Regions from separate parts of the Mesorhizobium japonicum MAFF 303099 genome, predicted to be linked through region 1. Evidence: predicted binding sites of a transcription regulator. Region 1 holds the regulator's gene; the other holds the start of a gene.
What was found. The regulator LexA, encoded in region 1, represses DNA repair genes until DNA is damaged. The targets are predictions, from matches to a motif close to TGTTCNNNNTGTGTTCNG.
Positions count from the first base shown of each region.

Region 2: a site for LexA is predicted at 1,845-1,862, ahead of dinB (DNA polymerase IV). Genes of this name have one in related genera too.

Region 1 is NC_002678.2:487,824-495,866, forward strand. It holds gene kynU (kynureninase) at 1-63, opposite strand, end outside; gene MAFF_RS03650 (ABC transporter permease) at 98-1,021, opposite strand; gene MAFF_RS03655 (ABC transporter ATP-binding protein) at 1,027-1,806, opposite strand; gene MAFF_RS03660 (ABC transporter substrate-binding protein) at 1,866-2,852, opposite strand; gene MAFF_RS03665 (GntR family transcriptional regulator) at 3,006-3,779, shown strand; gene lexA (transcriptional repressor LexA) at 4,156-4,893, shown strand; gene MAFF_RS03675 (ComEC/Rec2 family competence protein) at 4,887-7,340, opposite strand; gene gltX (glutamate--tRNA ligase) at 7,443-8,043, shown strand, end outside.
Region 2 is NC_002678.2:1,537,304-1,545,346, reverse strand. It holds gene dinB (DNA polymerase IV) at 567-1,814, opposite strand; gene MAFF_RS08560 (DUF899 domain-containing protein) at 2,024-2,737, shown strand; gene MAFF_RS08555 (winged helix-turn-helix transcriptional regulator) at 2,802-3,224, opposite strand; gene MAFF_RS08550 (dihydrofolate reductase family protein) at 3,335-3,922, shown strand; gene MAFF_RS08545 (SDR family oxidoreductase) at 4,043-4,924, shown strand; gene MAFF_RS08540 (alpha/beta hydrolase) at 5,030-5,980, shown strand; gene MAFF_RS08535 (sigma-70 family RNA polymerase sigma factor) at 6,062-6,988, shown strand; gene MAFF_RS08530 (alpha/beta fold hydrolase) at 7,151-8,043, opposite strand, start outside.

The DNA.
Region 1 (8,043 bases):
GGCACGCAGCGGATCCGCCGCATCCAAGGCTTCGACTGCTGCGAGATCGAGCGGTGCACGCATGATTTGTGACATTCCCTGGTTGTTTACGTCCTGATTATTCGCGGATGGCTTCGCGAGCCGGCGTGGGTCCCCGGCTGCGCTTGAGGCTCGGCAAAGCAAGCATGGCGAGCACGAACAGGCCCGTGGCAAGCTTCAGGTCGGGGGGCGGCATGCCGGCGGCGAGGCAGAACGACACCAGCTGGTAGTAGATGATCGCGCCGGCAAAGGGCGCCAGCAGCTGGCGCCAGACCGTCTGCTTGCCAACGACCGCCTCGCCGATCATCAGCGCGGCCAGGCCGTTGATAAGGATGCCCAGCCCCATATTGACGTCGGCAAATCCCTGCGACTGCACCATCAGCGCACCGCTCGAGGCCGAAAACGCGCTTGCCAGCCCGACACCACCGATGGTCGCCGCCCAGACATTGATGCCCTGAGCCTCGGCCATGTCGGGATTGGCGCCGACGGCGCGCACGGCAGTCCCCTTCTCGGTCCGAAAGAACATGTAGAGCGCCGCGAAGACGACGAGCGCGAGAAGGCCGGCGACGACGATCTTGCTGGCCGGAAAACCCGGCCGTGCGAACGGCACCCAGTCGAACACGGTGGGCGAGCCGAAAACCGAGAGGTTGGATTTGCCCATGATGCGCAGGTTGATGCTGTAAAGCATCGTCATCATCAGGATGCCCGCCAGCAGCGTGTGGATGCGAAAGCGCAGATGGATGAAGGCGGTGCAGCAACCCGCCGCGAAGCCCGCCCCAAACGCGACGACGATGCAGGTCAGCGGCGATACCCCGGCAGCCAGCAGCACGCCGCAGGCGCAGCCGCCCAGCGGAAAGGCGCCTTCGCTGGTGAGATCGGGAAAATTCAGCATTCGGAACGGGATCATGATGCCGAGCACGACAAAGGCCAGGATCAGGCTTTGCGCCAGGGTCACCGGCATGATCGCGACAAAGCTGGAGAGAACGTCCTGAATAAAGCCCATGATGATCAGCTCGCCAGCAACATTCGGTCGGTCTTGATGGAAAAGTGGCCGATCAGATCGATAACCGTGACCCTGGCCTTCTCCTCGCCGGTGACTTCCAGCAGGACCCGGCCTGCGTCGAGCATGATCACCCGGCTGCCATAGTCGACGGCGTGCTGCATGTTGTGGGTCACCATCAGCGTGGTCAGCTTCAGCGCATTGACGGCGCGCACTGTCGCCTGCATGACGATCTCGGCCGTGCGCGGGTCAAGTGCCGCGGTATGCTCGTCGAGCAGCAGCAGGTCCGGCGATCCGCCGACGGCCATGATCAGCGACAGCGACTGCCGCTGCCCGCCCGAGAGCAGGTCGACACGGGTGTCGAGACGATTTTCGAGGCCGAGACCCAATATCGACAGGCGCTCCTTGTAGGACGCGAGCCGCGTGGCGTTCAGCCCTTGTCGCAGCGTGCGTTTTTGGCTGCGCAGATCGGCCAGCAGCATGTTCTCCGCCACGGTCATGCTGGCGGCGGTGCCACGCATCGGATCCTGGAAGACGCGCGCCAATCGTGTGGCGCGCTTGTACACCGGCATGGCTGTCACATCGGCGCCGTTGATCAGGATCTTGCCGGTATCCAGGACAAGGGCTCCGGAAATGGCATTGAGCATGCTGCTCTTGCCGGCACCGTTGGAGCCGATGACGATGCCGAACTCGCCAGTGGCCAATGACAGGCTGAGACCGTCCAGCGCGACCTTCTCGTCGGCCTGCCCCTTGTAGAATACTTTGCGCGCGGATCGGATATCGAGCATCGTTCCTCCATGGCCTGAAGGGCGACGGCGCCGACGCCGTCGCCCTGTGCAGCCCGATATCAGTCGACGATGCAGCCGCAATCGGCCATCGAAGCCGGTATCTCGATGCCGAAGGCGGCCATCGCCTTGCGGGAAATCGTTGCCATGTGATCCTTGTAGGCCGGGCGCGACGGCGCGATCGTCTTGGGATCCTTGCCCTTGAGGATTTCGGCGGCGATGTTGCCGGCGTTCATGCCGACCTGCGTGTAATTGACCGCGAAGCTCGCCGGCACGGTGTCGTTGCGGACCGCGCTGTCATCGGAGTTGACGACCGGGATACCGGCCTGGCGGGCGGCGGCGGAGACAGCGGCGATCGCCGGCTGGATCAGGTTCGAGGCCGGACCGTAGATCACGTCGACCTTGCCGGCGAGCGAAGCGATGCGCTGCTGGATGTCATTGACGTTGTCGACGCCGACTTCGACGACCTCAAAGCCGGCGGCGGGTGCCGCCGCCTTGATCTTTTCGATCAGGGCAACGTCATTGGCCTCGCCCGGATTGTAGGGCACGCCAAAACGCTTGGCGTTCGGCAGCAGTTTCTTGGTGAAGGCCATCACCGCGGCGACATCCTGCAGATCGCTGGCGCCGGTCATGCCTTCGTCTCCGGCGTCCCACGACGGCACCAGCTTGGCCGCCACCGGATCGGTGACCGCGGCAAAGACGATCGGAATCCCGGAACCGGCGAGCGCCTTCTTGGCGATCTGCGAGACCGGCGTGGTGATGGTATAGATCAGCTTGGGCTGCTCCGCCTGCAGCTTGGCGATCATCTGCGGCACCAGAGATGCATCGAAATTGGTGTGGCTTTCGGTGTAGACGACGTCCTTGCCCTCGACAAAGCCTTTGTCCGTCAAAGCCTTCTTGAAGCCCGCTATGGCGGCGTTGAGCTGCGGATGCTCGCCGAAATTGGCGATGCCGATGCGTATCTGATCGGCCGCGGCGCTGCCGACGCTGACCATCAATGCACCTGCCAGGGCCAATCCCGACAGCCAAGCGGATTTCGACTTCAACATCATTTCCTCCCAGATTTGATCAGCGCCGTTCACAGGACGGCAACTGCGACGATCATGGTCAGTCCCTCGCCACGTGTCAAACATTATATATAATTCTTGCCATATCTCCCCATCATATATAATTTTCCAGAGCCCGATGATGGACGGATGGCGATGCAGGATCAGAACAATTCCACGAAGACCGAGGCGGCCTATCAGCTGCTGCGGCGCGATATCCTGACCACCCGCCTCATGCCGGGCGCGCCGCTCAAGCTGAGCGCGCTGCGCGGCACATACGGCGTCGGCTGGACGCCGCTGCGTGAAGCCTTGTCCCGACTTGAAGCCGAACGCCTGGTCACCGCCATCAGCAATCGCGGCTTTGCCGTCGCTCCCGTGTCGCGCGCCGAGCTCGAGGACCTGGCGCGCGCAAGGATGGTTGTCGAAATGCCGCTGTTCCTGGAATCGATCGCGAACGGCGGCAGGGAATGGGAGGACGCGGTCGTCACCGCTCATTACCGGCTCTCCCGCTGCAAGACCGCGGTCGAAGACCCTTCCGATGCGGCCGTCGACAAATGGGACGAGAGCCACGAGGCCTTCCATGCGGCGTTGCTGAGCGCGGCGACGTCGAACTGGCTGTTGCGCTTCCGCTCGACGATCGCCGATCAGCTGCGGCGGCATCACCGTTTTCTCGGCCTGGCGCCCACATTACGAGCGGCGGCCGGCCTCAAGGACGGCTATGGCGAGGCAATGGACGCTTTGCGCGAGGCGATCGCCATCGAGCATCACACCGAGATCATGGAAGCGGCGCTCGATCGCGACGTCGAGCGGGCAAAGGCGCTGATGACGGCGCATATCGGCTACACGCTGCACGTCTATGTGCACAGCGAAGACAATTGCGCCAATCCCTACACCGCGCGCGCCGGCAGTCTGAAAGCGGTTTCCGGATGACGCGGCCGCGGCGTCCAGATCCACGCGGCCGTGCCGGCCCTGAACCCGCGATCGTTGGCGTTTTGATTTCGTTTCGTTCCACTGGAAATGGATCGATACACCGTACAAATCCACCCCGTGAACGCCTCTTAAGGGCCTGATGCCAAACCGCATCCAGGGGTAGGCCACAGGCCATTAACCAAAATGATTTCAATGCGCCGCCCGCAGCGGAAGCGGTCAATCGCTGCCCGCTGCCGGGGCCAAATAATTTCGGACGCCTTAACAAATTCATTAAACTTTAAACAGTTGCAGAACACAACTGGAACAGATAGTGTTTGTTCTGGGTTTGTTTTTCGATTCTGGTTCACACCCTTCGTCCAATGCCTTGGGGGCCGCCATGCTGACACGCAAGCAACATGAACTGTTGATGTTCATTCATGAACGGCTCAAGGAAAGCGGCATTCCGCCGTCTTTCGACGAGATGAAGGAAGCGCTTGATCTCGCCTCCAAGTCAGGCATTCATCGCCTGATCACGGCACTTGAGGAACGCGGCTTCATTCGCCGGCTGCCCAACCGGGCGCGGGCGCTGGAAGTGCTGCGGCTGCCGGATTCAATCGCGCCCGGCCTTAACGCGGCAAAGAAATTCTCGCCAAGCGTCATCCAGGGCAGCCTCGGCCAGGGTGGTCTTGGCCGCCAGATCAAGCCGGCGCCGTCGCGCTTGCCCGCGGCCGGCAATGATGACGACGCGGTTTCCGCCGTGTCGATCCCGGTGATGGGTCGCATCGCCGCTGGTGTGCCGATCGATGCCATCCAGCATCAGACACATTCGATCTCGGTACCGCCGGACATGATCATGGGTGGCGAGCATTATGCCCTTGAGGTGAAGGGCGACTCGATGATCGACGCCGGTATCTTCGACGGCGACACGGTCATCATCCGCAACGCCGACACGGCGAGCCCGGGCGAGATCGTCGTGGCTTTGGTCGACGAGGAGGAAGCAACCCTGAAACGGTTCCGCCGCAAGGGCGCCTCGATCGCCCTTGAAGCCGCCAACCCGGCCTACGAGACGCGCATTTTCGGACCGGACAGGGTCAAGGTGCAAGGCAAGCTGGTCGGGCTGATCCGGCGCTACTGAGCAGGAGCGGCCGGCTTTTCGGCTTTTTGATAGGGCGGCAGCCCCCTCGCCTCACGCGAAAATTTTCGCTGCTCGTGCCAAGGCCGATACGGCCCGTCCACCGCGAAGCTGACGGTTAGCGGACCGGTCGCCGATTGGCGGTCGAAGAAGACGGCGGCACTGCCCTTGCGGGCAAGTTGGCGTTTGGTGACGACGAGAACTAGCGGATTGTGACAGGCGTCATAGCCCGTCGCGTCATTGACGACGATCAAATCGGCGAAACCGCAGGCCTTCCAGGTGTCCTTGCGGTCTTCGACATGCGCGATGATCGCACCGGACGGGTGCCGGGCAAGACAGACGCCATCCGTGCAGTAGAACGGTGCTCCCGGCGGCAGATTGACGGCATCGGCAATGTCGAATTGCCCATCCGCCTTGTCGAACATCTCCGGCACGACGATGGTTTCGGACACCAGCGCGCGTTTCCAATTGTCGACGGTGAACTCGTTCGGGCGAGCCCGGCTGACCGCGAGTTCGCCACCGCCGATCGGCAGCGCGACCAGCCGCGCATCTTCCGAGATCAGCACATCCGGGGTGCGCGTATCCGACACCGTCAACAAGCCGGCAAGCGCGAATGGCACTGCCGCGAGCCGTAGCCATGTCGTCGCCATCGTCGCGATGACCAGGGCTATGGTCACCAGCAGCACGGATTGCAGCGAAATCAGCCCGACCGCATCGACCGGTGAGCGTTCCGATATCCACGCCGATATGGCGATCATCGCGGTCAGGCCCTTGCCCATCAGGTAAAGGGTCGGCGCATCCAATCCGAATGGCATCAGTAACGCGCTTGCAACGGCCAGGAACATCACGACTGACACGATCGGCATGACGGCCAGATTGGCGAACAGGCTGAGCGGCGACACACGCTGGAAATGCCAGATGGCAAACAGCGCCGTGGCGCAGCCGGCAATGATGGAGGTCATTGCCAACCCGCCCGTCGCCAGCAGGAATTTTCGCGTGAGAAAACCCGGCAGGGATCGCTTTGGCGGTGGCGGTCTTGCCTTTCCCGCATGGTGATCCGCCCAGCCGGCATAGGCACCGACCAGCGCCGCGGTCGCGGCGAAGGACATCTGGAAGCTCGGGCCGACGACCTCATGTGGCGAGACCACGATGACCGCGATCGCTGAGGTCGCCAGATTGCGCATGGTCAGCGCCGCGCGATCGAACAGGACGGCAATCAGCATCACCGCCAGCATGATGAAGCTGCGCTCGGCGGCGACGACGACGCCGGAAATGACGAGATAGGCGGCGATCGAGAAAAGGGCCGCGGCGGCCGCGTATTTCTTCACCGGCCGACGCGCCGAAAAATCCGGAAACAGCGCGAAGGCGCCGCGCAGCAAACCCATGATGGTGCCGGCGACCAGCGCCATATGCAGTCCGGAAATGGAGATGATGTGGTAGATGCCGGTGCGCCGCATCGCCTCGTTGATTTCATCGGGAATGCCGGCCCGCACGCCGACGATCAGCGCCGCCGCGATCTCGCCTTCAGCACCGCCGACCGTGGCCCGGATGTGGTCGGCAATGGCTTCACGGGCATTTTCTATCCCTGAGAAAAGGCGGGCCGTGAGCGGCACCTCGTCGTCGGTGGCGGAAACAAGCTTTGGATTGCCGAGAAAGAAGCCGCTGCCGCCAATGCCGGCGAAATAGCTGTCGAAGGAGAAATCGTAGCTGTCCGGCCGCACCGGACCGGTTGGCGGCAACAGTTTGGCGTAGCCGGTGACCAGGGAGCCGGCGGTCATGTCCGCCGGGATGTCTCGCGCCGAAAGCCGGACCCTTTCCGGCGCATAGCGCAGTTTCGGCCGCGCGGTCGACGTCACGTCGATGGTCAGCCGGATGCGGCCGGTCTCCATCCGGTCGAGCGAGACGACGCGGCCGGTCACTTGCGTCGAGATTTCCGAACCCAGCATCTGGGTGCCCGCCCGCCATGTCTCGACCTTGGCGGCAAGCAGGCCCAGCGCACACAACAATGCCGCCATGAAGCCCAGATGGGTTTTCTGCCAGGAGCGCGAAACAAGTGCACAGACCACCATCAGCACGACGACCGCGACAGGCTTTGCAAAATCAGGCTCGACCGCGAGCGAATAGTAGCCGATCGCTCCAGCGGCCAGACAAACCGGAACCAGCAGGAAGGCGATGCCCCGGTCAAGCTCGAGCTCCGCCGCGGTCGCCGCATTGTAGCGCAGGCGGGGCCAGGAAACCCGGCCGAGTTGCCGCCGCACGCGCACAATCCGGCCCGAGGCAGGCGACGGAAGTTTCGTCGGGATATCCGCCTGCTGCGGCTGGCTGCCGGAGCCCGGCACCAGAGGCGATGGCGGCAGAGAGACTGGCGGCGCAATCGCAAACAGGGACCGTTCGCTGACGCCAACACCAGCGTCCTCGCCCTGTTCCGAGCCCCGGCCTCGTCCAGCCATCGGGTCTGCCCCTTGCACCCCTGACGCCCTATGCTACATGAACGCGCGACGCGCGAAAGTCCGCGCAGCCGCACCCCGCTTCAGATGGTTTCCGAGAGTTTCATGTCCGACAAGGTCGTCACCCGTTTTGCCCCCTCGCCCACCGGCTATCTGCATATCGGCGGCGCGCGCACGGCGCTGTTCAACTGGCTCTATGCCAAGCACACCGGCGGCACCATGCTGCTGCGCATCGAGGACACCGACCGCGAGCGTTCGACCGCCGCCGCCACGGCCGCCATCCTCGACGGCCTCTCCTGGCTTGGTCTTGGCTGGGACGGCGACGCGGTCTCGCAATTTGAGCGCGCGCCACGCCACCGCGAGGTCGCGGAAGAACTCGTTCGCATGGGCAAGGCCTATTACAGCTACGAAACGCCGGCCGAGCTGGAGGCGATGCGCGAGGCAGCACGGGCCAAGGGCCTGCCGCCGCGCTACAACGGCCAGTGGCGCGACCGCACCCCCTCAGAGGCGCCTGCAGGCGTCAAGGGCGCCATCCGCATCAAGGCGCCGACTGAGGGCGAGACGATCGTCCACGATCGTGTGCAGGGCGAAGTGCGCTTCCCCAACAAGGATCTCGACGACTTCATCATCCTGCGTTCGGACGGCAACCCGACCTACATGCATGCCGTCGTCGTCGACGACCACGACATGGGTGTCACGCATATCA
Region 2 (8,043 bases), 1.0 Mb from region 1:
TGTATGGGCGGCATGGCGGGATTTGGCAAGCAGTCTGGCGACAAAGCCCGCTTGGATTTAGCCCGACTATTCAGCAGGCGGCGAAGTAATTTACCGCCGCTTTACTGACAGATTGATAGAATGAGAGCGCCACCATACACATATTAAGCACGATACAGGTTCTTCGTTGTCAAGAATTCCACCCGACCGTATCCGTTGAGAACAATGCGCAACGTATCTCTTTTCCTTGCCGCCAGTCTCGGGTGTCTTCTCCTCGCGGCCGTTTCTCTCGGGATGGGTGGAACCGTGGTCGAAACTTTGTTTCCGAACGCGAGGGCGGTCAAAGTGGCGCAATGCTCGCGCCTCATTCAGAGTTATCACGACGATAACAGGGCAATGCCGGAACGCGGCACTCCTGAACGCACCCGCTATGTTGACTGCTACTATCTGGTTTGCGGAATCAGATTGGAAGGGTGAGGGTGCCGGGCGACTCTTCAACGAGGTGTGCTCGATGGTGGATTGACCGGGGATTTTTGGAGAACTCCGTCATGGATTTCATGGCCTGAATCCCTGGGCGCCTCCTCCGTCTACAGCTCCTTTTCCGCCAGTTCCCTGAATTCGTCGGGCACCGAGCGCGCCGCTTCCAGCGCCACCGTGCCGTAGCCGACGGCCTGTTTGCCGAAACGTTCGCGGATCTTGTCGATGGCGCGGTCGGCGCCGAAGCGGGCGAGGCCTTTTTTGCTGCCCGGGCGGCGCTTCTCGTCGGCGAGGCCGAGCGGCAGGTCGAGCTGCAGCTCCGCGCTCTCCTCCAGATGCGAGACCGAGATCGCCAGCAGCGAGATGGTCTTTTCGCGTGGATGGTCGGCGAGCACGCCGCGCACCAGGTCGCCGGCGATCTCGGCCAGCATGGTGGTCGCCGAGATCGGCTGGTCGAGCGTGATCGAGCGCGTGACGGCGCTGAGATCGGCAAAGCGCACGCGCACCGTCACCGTGCGGCCGGGCCGCGCCTTGGCGCGCAGCCGGCTGGCGACGCGATCGGCCAGATGCAGCAAGGTGGGCACGATCACCCGCGCCACGGCCGGCTTCTGGCCAAGCGCCGATTGCGCGCCGGCCGAGTGCGCCCGGCGCCTGGTCTCCAGTTTCCTCGGGTCGCGGTTCCATGCGAGAGCGGCAAGCTTTTCGCCGGCGGCGGGACCGAGCAGCCGTGTCAGCGCTCCGCTATGCGTCCTGGCCAGCTCGCCGATGGTTTGGATGCCGATCTCGGCCAGCCGCGATTTGGTCGCCGGACCGACGCCCCACATCAAGGAGACCGGCAGATCGTGCAGGAAGTCGAGCTCCGTGCCGGGATCGACCACCACAAGCCCGTCGGGCTTAGCGACCTGCGAGGCGATCTTGGCCAGATGCTTGGTGCGCGCCACGCCGATCGAGATCGGCAGGCCGAGTTCGGCCCGCACGCGATGGCGGATCGCCGTGGCGATGTCCCGCGGTTGCCCGAACAGATGCGTGCAGCCGGCGACATCGGCGAAGGCCTCGTCGATGGAAATGCGCTCGACCACCGGCGTGAAATCGTCGAGCACTTTTATCGCCGCGTCGCCCAGCCGCTGGTAGTGGCTGAAATTGCCGCCGACGAAGATCAGCTGCGGGCAAAGCTCGCGCGCCTTGCGCCCCGGCATGCCGCCGCGCACGCCGAAGGCCCGGGCTTCATAGGATGCGGCGAGCACCACGCCGCCGCCGACCGCGATCGGCTTGCCGCGCAGCGACGGGTCAAGCAGCTGCTCGACCGAGGCATAGAAGGCGTCGAGATCGGCATGCAGGATGGTGGCTGTCGTTTCCATCCGGCTGCATATCCATGGTTGCTGATGGATAGGAACGAATAGAGAACATAACATGTACATTTGTCAAGCGGCGTGTCCGCGTCGGGCTGGATCACCTGTGCTCTTGTCGCGAAAATTGTGCAGCCATTGTCGGATCGCGCTTTTCAACGACGTCTTCAAGACGGGCAACGAGGCTGTCAGCATATGCCAGAGTGCGGAAGGAGCACGACATGACCGACCACATCATCGCGCCTTACTCGGACTGGTTTGAAGCGCATAAATCGCATCTCGTAAAAGAGAAGGCGTTGACGCGCCAGCGTCAACAACTCGCGGCGGAGCGGCGCGCGCTGCCGTGGCTGCGCATCGACAAGCCCTACGCGTTCGATACGACCCAGGGAAGGAAATCGCTAGCCGATCTTTTCGAGGGCCGCAGCCAGTTGATCATCTATCACTTCATGTTTCCGCCCAACGCGGACTATCGCTGCACCGGTTGTTCGTTCCTTTGCGACCACATCGACGCCGCCAACCAGCATCTCAGGCATCACGACGTCTCCCTGGTCGTCTGCGCGCGCGCGCCTCTGGCCGAGCTCATGGATTTCAAGGCGCGGATGAATTGGCAGTTCGATTGGGTTTCGTCATTCGGCAGCGATTTCAATTTCGACTTCCAGGTATCGTTCACCGAGGACCAGATCAGCTCGGGCCAGGTGCTGTTCAATTTCGAAGAGGTCGCGATGACAGGCAGGGATCGCGGTGGCACGACCGTTTTCTACAGGGATGACGATGGCCAGATCTATTGCACTTTCCAGGTGCGGGGCCGGGGCGGCGAGAACCTGATCGGGACCTATAGCTATCTCGACCTCACTCCCATCGGCCGCAATGAAAACGGGCCGTCGCATACGCTGGGCGATTGGGTCCGCCTTCACGATCAGTACGATGATCGCTGACGATCCGATATCGCCGTGCGGTTGCGCAACGCCCCGGCGGGCCATCCTTCAGGAGCTTCGGCGATCATGTTTTCGCCAGATGTTCGGCCCGCAGCGCCGCCTTCATCCGTTCCAGCGCCGGTTCGCCGCCGGCCGTCAGTTCATCGGCGACCTGCGCCAGATGGTCGTCGGCCTTGCGGTGCTTGCTGCCCCAGGCGCCGAGCGTGGCCAGCACCGGCAACAGGTCGATGCCGGCTTCTGTCAGCCGGTAGATCGCCTTCAGCCCGTGGCTCGGATCGTCGCTGCGGGTGAGGATGCCTTCGTCCTGCAGGGTCTGCAGCCGCTCCGCCAGCGTGCGCGAGGAGATGCCTTCATCCGACTGCAGGAACTCGCGAAAATGCTTTTTCCCGGCGAAGACCAGATCGCGGATGATGAGCAGCGTCCAGCGGTCGCCGAGCAGTTCCAGCGACAGGCTGATCGGGCAGCCGGATCTTTCGCGCGTCGACATGTCTATGGTTCCATTTTTAAATCACTTTACTATTGACATCATTTTTGACCTGCGTCAATGGTTCCAAAAGTAAAGCAATCCCCTTGAGCTGAGCAAACGAGGAGACGACGATGAAGAAGCTCATCTTGCAGATGCAGATGTCGGTCGACGGTTTTGTCGGCGCCAATGACGACCATCGCTGGCAGCTCTGGGAATGGGGCCACGACATCGGCTGGGACGAGGAGCTGAAGCAGGACTTCAACGCCGTCTTCGCCGGCATCGACACCATCCTGCTCAGCCGCAAGATGGCCGAGGAGGGGTATCTGACCCATTGGGGCAATGCGGCGAAGAAATTTCCGGCCGATCCGTTCTACGCCTTCGCCCAGCGCATCGTGGAGGTCCGGAAGGTGGTGCCGAGCGACAGGCTGAAAACCTCGCGATGGGAGCGCAGCACGGTGGTGAGCGGTGACCTGCCTCGTGAGGTCAACGCGCTGAAGGCGGGCGAGGGCGGCGACATCATCGTCTTCGGCGGCGCCGGCTTCGCCTCGTCGCTGATTGCGGCCGGGCTGGTCGACGAGTTCCAGCTGTTCGTCAATCCGGCCGTGCTGGGCGCCGGCCGCCGCATCTTCGACCAGGGCGGTTTCCGAAACCTCCGGCTTCTCGGCTCGAAAGCCTATGCCTGCGGCATGGTGGTGAACCGCTACGCCCCGGCGCAGTGAGGGGCACGGCGAAGGTTCCTGTCAAAAAACTGTTTGGGCAGAATCCTTTGCCCTCGTCTCTTCGTCTTCAAGGTGCGGTCGCCGGCGTGGCGGCCGCCTCAATCCCAGACGGAGATGACGATGATCCTGGTGACGGGCGCCACGGGGCTGAACGGCAAGGCGGTCATGCGCGAGTTCGCGCGGCACAAGCATGAGGTGAGGGCGCTGGTGCGCGATCCCGACCGGGCGTCGGTGGCAGGGCTCGGCGGACTTGCCGGCGTCGAACTGGTCACGGGCGACATGCGCCAGGCGGACACGCTTGGCGCGGCACTCGACGGCATCGATCGCGTGCTGATGATTTCGACCGCCGCCGACGACATGACGGAAACGCAGTGCCGCTTCGTCGATGCCTGCAGGCAGGCCGGCGTCGCGCATGTGGTGAAGTTCTCCGGCGCCGAATCCAACATCGGCTACGACGCGACGAAGTTCCGCTTCACCCGCATGCATGAGGAGGTCGAACGCTATCTGGAAGCGGCCGGCATGGCATGGACGCATCTGCGCCCCAGCCAGTTCATGCAGGTCTACCTGCGCGACGCGCCGACCATTGCCGCCGAGGGCGCCTTCTATCTCGCGCTCGGCGAGACCGAACTGTCGCCGGTCGATGTCGAGGATATCGCCAAGGTGGCTTTCCGGCTGCTGCGCGATGGCGGCCATGCAGGCGAGAGCCTCGATATGACCGGGCCGCAGGCGCTGACGATGAGCGATATCGCGGCGCTTATATCCAAGGCGATCGGCAAGCCGGTTCGCTATGTCGATGTCAGCCCGGCAGAGCGGCGGCGCAACCTGCTGGCCAGCGGCGTTCCAGCCGGCTTCGCCGACGCGCTGGACGAACAACTGGCCGAGCGGTTGCGCCGGCCGAAATCGCGGGTGCATCTGGCGACGCACGACATGTTCGGCGTGCGGCCGACGCCATTCGTTGAATTCGCCCAACGCCACGCCGCGATGTTTCGGGGCGAGGGTTAGCCGGGGCGGAAAAATCGTCCGCGGCGACGTATCCTTTTTGTCAGCCCGTCCGTCTTTGCTTCTCGAAAGGTCGCGCGGTCCGCGATCCATAACCAGGAGAGCATCATGGCGAGCATCGAGAGCGAGGCAAACAGGAACCACTACGCGGCGATCGGCGCCAATGCCGGCAAACTGAGCCCGCAGGCGTTCGTTGAGTTCAACGATAGCAGTTGGACGGCGCTGACCGGCGAACCCGGCGGCGTCGACTATATCGAGGTGGATGCCGGCGGCGTGCCTGGGCTATGGGTCGTGCCGAAGGGCGCCGACGAGCGGCGCGTGCTGTTTTATGCGCATGGCGGCGGCTTCCTCGGCGGCTCGATCTACACCCACCGCAAGCTGGTCGGTCATCTGGCCAAGGCCGTCGGCTGCCGGGCCTTGCTGTATGGCTATCCGCTGGCCAGCCAGGCCAAGTATCCGGCCCAGCTCGAGGCGGCGATGGCAGCCTGGGACTGGCTCATCGACCAGGACTTCGACACCAGGCGGATCGCGCTTGCCGCAGATTCCTGCGGCGCGGTGCTGACCTATGGCGTGCTGCAGCGGCTGCGGGCGCAGGAGCGTCCGCTGCCCGCCGCCACGCTGATCATCTCCGGCTGGTTCGACATGGCGCTGACCGCTGCCAGCTATGAAACCAACCGCGAAAAGGATCCTTTCTTCGCCAAGGGCGGCGTCGACTGGCTGGTGACCAGCTTCATCGGCGACTACGATCGGCTGGATCCGGAGGTCAGCCCGCTCTATGCCGATTTGAGTGGCTTTCCGCCAGTCTTCCTGCAGGCCGGCGCCGATGAGACGCTGGTCGACGAAAGCCGCATGTTCGCCGAGCGCGCGCGGCAGGCTGGCGTCGAGACGCGCCTCGACATCTTCGACGACATGCTGCACTCCTTCCAGATGATGGCCGGCCGGGCGCCGGAAGCCGATGACGCGATCGGCCGCTTGGCCGCCTGGGTGCGGCCGAGGCTTGGGCTGCCGGATGCCGGTGATAACGCCGTCAGCGACAAGGTTGCCGGCAGGGCGGCGTAGGCATGGGCTCGGGTCGCACTTGGTGCTTGTGGATGCGCGGCGCTTGCGCGATGCTGCGGCAAGGCTGAGCGACGCGCCGCGATGAACCAGCAGATCCGCAATTCCCCTGAGATGAGGCGCATCGAGCCGCGCCTCGATCCCGAAGGCCTTTTCGACATGCGCTACAGGGCGTTCCTGGAGACGGTCTCGCATTTGCGCGTCCGTCTCCACCGCTATTGCGCGCGCATGACCGGCTCGGCCCTCGACGGAGAGGACATCATGCAGGAGGCGCTGTTCGAGGCCTATCGCAAGATCGGGCTGCTCGACGATACACAGGCGCTGCGGCCGTGGCTGTTCCGCATCGCCCATAACAGGTGCATCGACTTCATCCGCACCCGCCGCACGCGGCTCAAGGCCGAAGCAGGCTATGCCAGCGATGAGATCGTGCTGCCTGTCGAGCCCGCCGGCCCGGGCGCCGGCCGCGCCATCGAAAGGCTGGTTGTGCACCTGCCGCCGAAGGAGCGCGCCTGCGTGCTGCTCAAGGATGTCTTCGACCATTCGCTTGAGGAGATCGCCGGCCTGGTCGGCTCGACATCGGGCGGCGTCAAGTCGGCGCTCAATCGCGGCCGGGCCAAGCTCGCCGCCTTGCCGGCGCAACCGGTCGCGGCACCCGCGCACGACCCTGAACTGGAGCGGCTGCTCGGCCGCTATGTCGAGCTCTTCAATGCCAGGGACTGGGACGGGGTGCGGGCGCTGACCAGCGCCGACGCCCGGCTGCGGGTTTCGGACTGCTACAATGGCCTGCTCTCCGACTCGCCCTATTTCGTCGAGTACGACCGCGGCGAGCCCTGGCGCATGCGGCCGGACACGATCGAAGGGGAGGCCGTGCTGGTCGTCGACAGGCTGCATGGCGAGGTCTGGCGGCCAGCATATTTCGTGCGCATCCATGCCGACGGAGGCATCATCAACCGCATTGCCGATTATTATGCCTGCCCCTGGATCCTGGAGATGGTGGCTGCCGACGGCTGATGGATTTGTCGGCAGTGCCCTGTCGCTGGGATCGGCTTTCCCGCTTATTTCACCGAGTCCGCGGCCGCCAGAATGACATCTGCGACTTCGCGCGGTTTGGAGAGCATGGGAACGTGGCTGGTCGCAAGCTCGGTCACGTCAGCGCCGATCGCCTTGCTGTTGTTACCTGGAGAGGAAATCGGTGATGAGCTTGACCGTGGCATCCGGGTTTTCTTCCATGATCCAATGGCCGGATGCCGGCACGATGGCCCCCGTCACGTCCGACGCGACGAAACGCAGGGTGTCGGCCTGTGTCGTGCCCGCCGATTTCTCCGCGCCGGCCGCCAGCACCGGCATGGGCAATTTGCCGCCGGTGGCAAGCATCGCCTGGTTGTCGATGGCGTCCTGGTCGAATGCCTTGAACTGTTCGAACGCGTCATGCATGGCATGCGGCCGTGCATAGAGTTTTGCATAGTGGACGCGCGTCGCCTCGTCGATCTTCTTCGGGTCGGCCGACAGTTCGTTGTAGAAGCGGTCGAGGTAGATGCGCTCGCGGCCCGCGACCAGACGCTCCATGTCGGGGCCCCGGAAGTTGAAGTGCCAGAGCAGCGGGCTTTGCTTGATCTTGTCCCAGTCACCTATGCCCGGCAGCGGCGCGTCGATGACAACCCATTTGGTGATGCGCTTGGGATACTGCGCGGCCAGTGCATAGCCGACCATGTTGCCGATGTCGTGCGTCACCAGCTCGGCCTTGTCGATCTTCAGCGCGTCCATCACGCCGGCGATGTCGAGCGCCTGGTTCTTCTTGGTGTAGCCGCCGTCCGGATGCGCCGAAAGGCCCATGCCGCGCAGGTCCGGCACGATCACCATGTGATCCTTCATCAGCTTTATCGCGACCGGCGCCCACATGTCGCCGGTGTCGGCGAAGCCGTGCAGCAGGATGACGGCGGGACCCTTGCCGCCGACGCGCACATAGAGGCTGGTGCCGTTGGTCGCGATCGACTGCGCCTTGAAGCCCGTCGGAAACGGGATCACGCGCGCCGAGGCCGGCGCGGCGAGCGACAGCAGACCAAGCA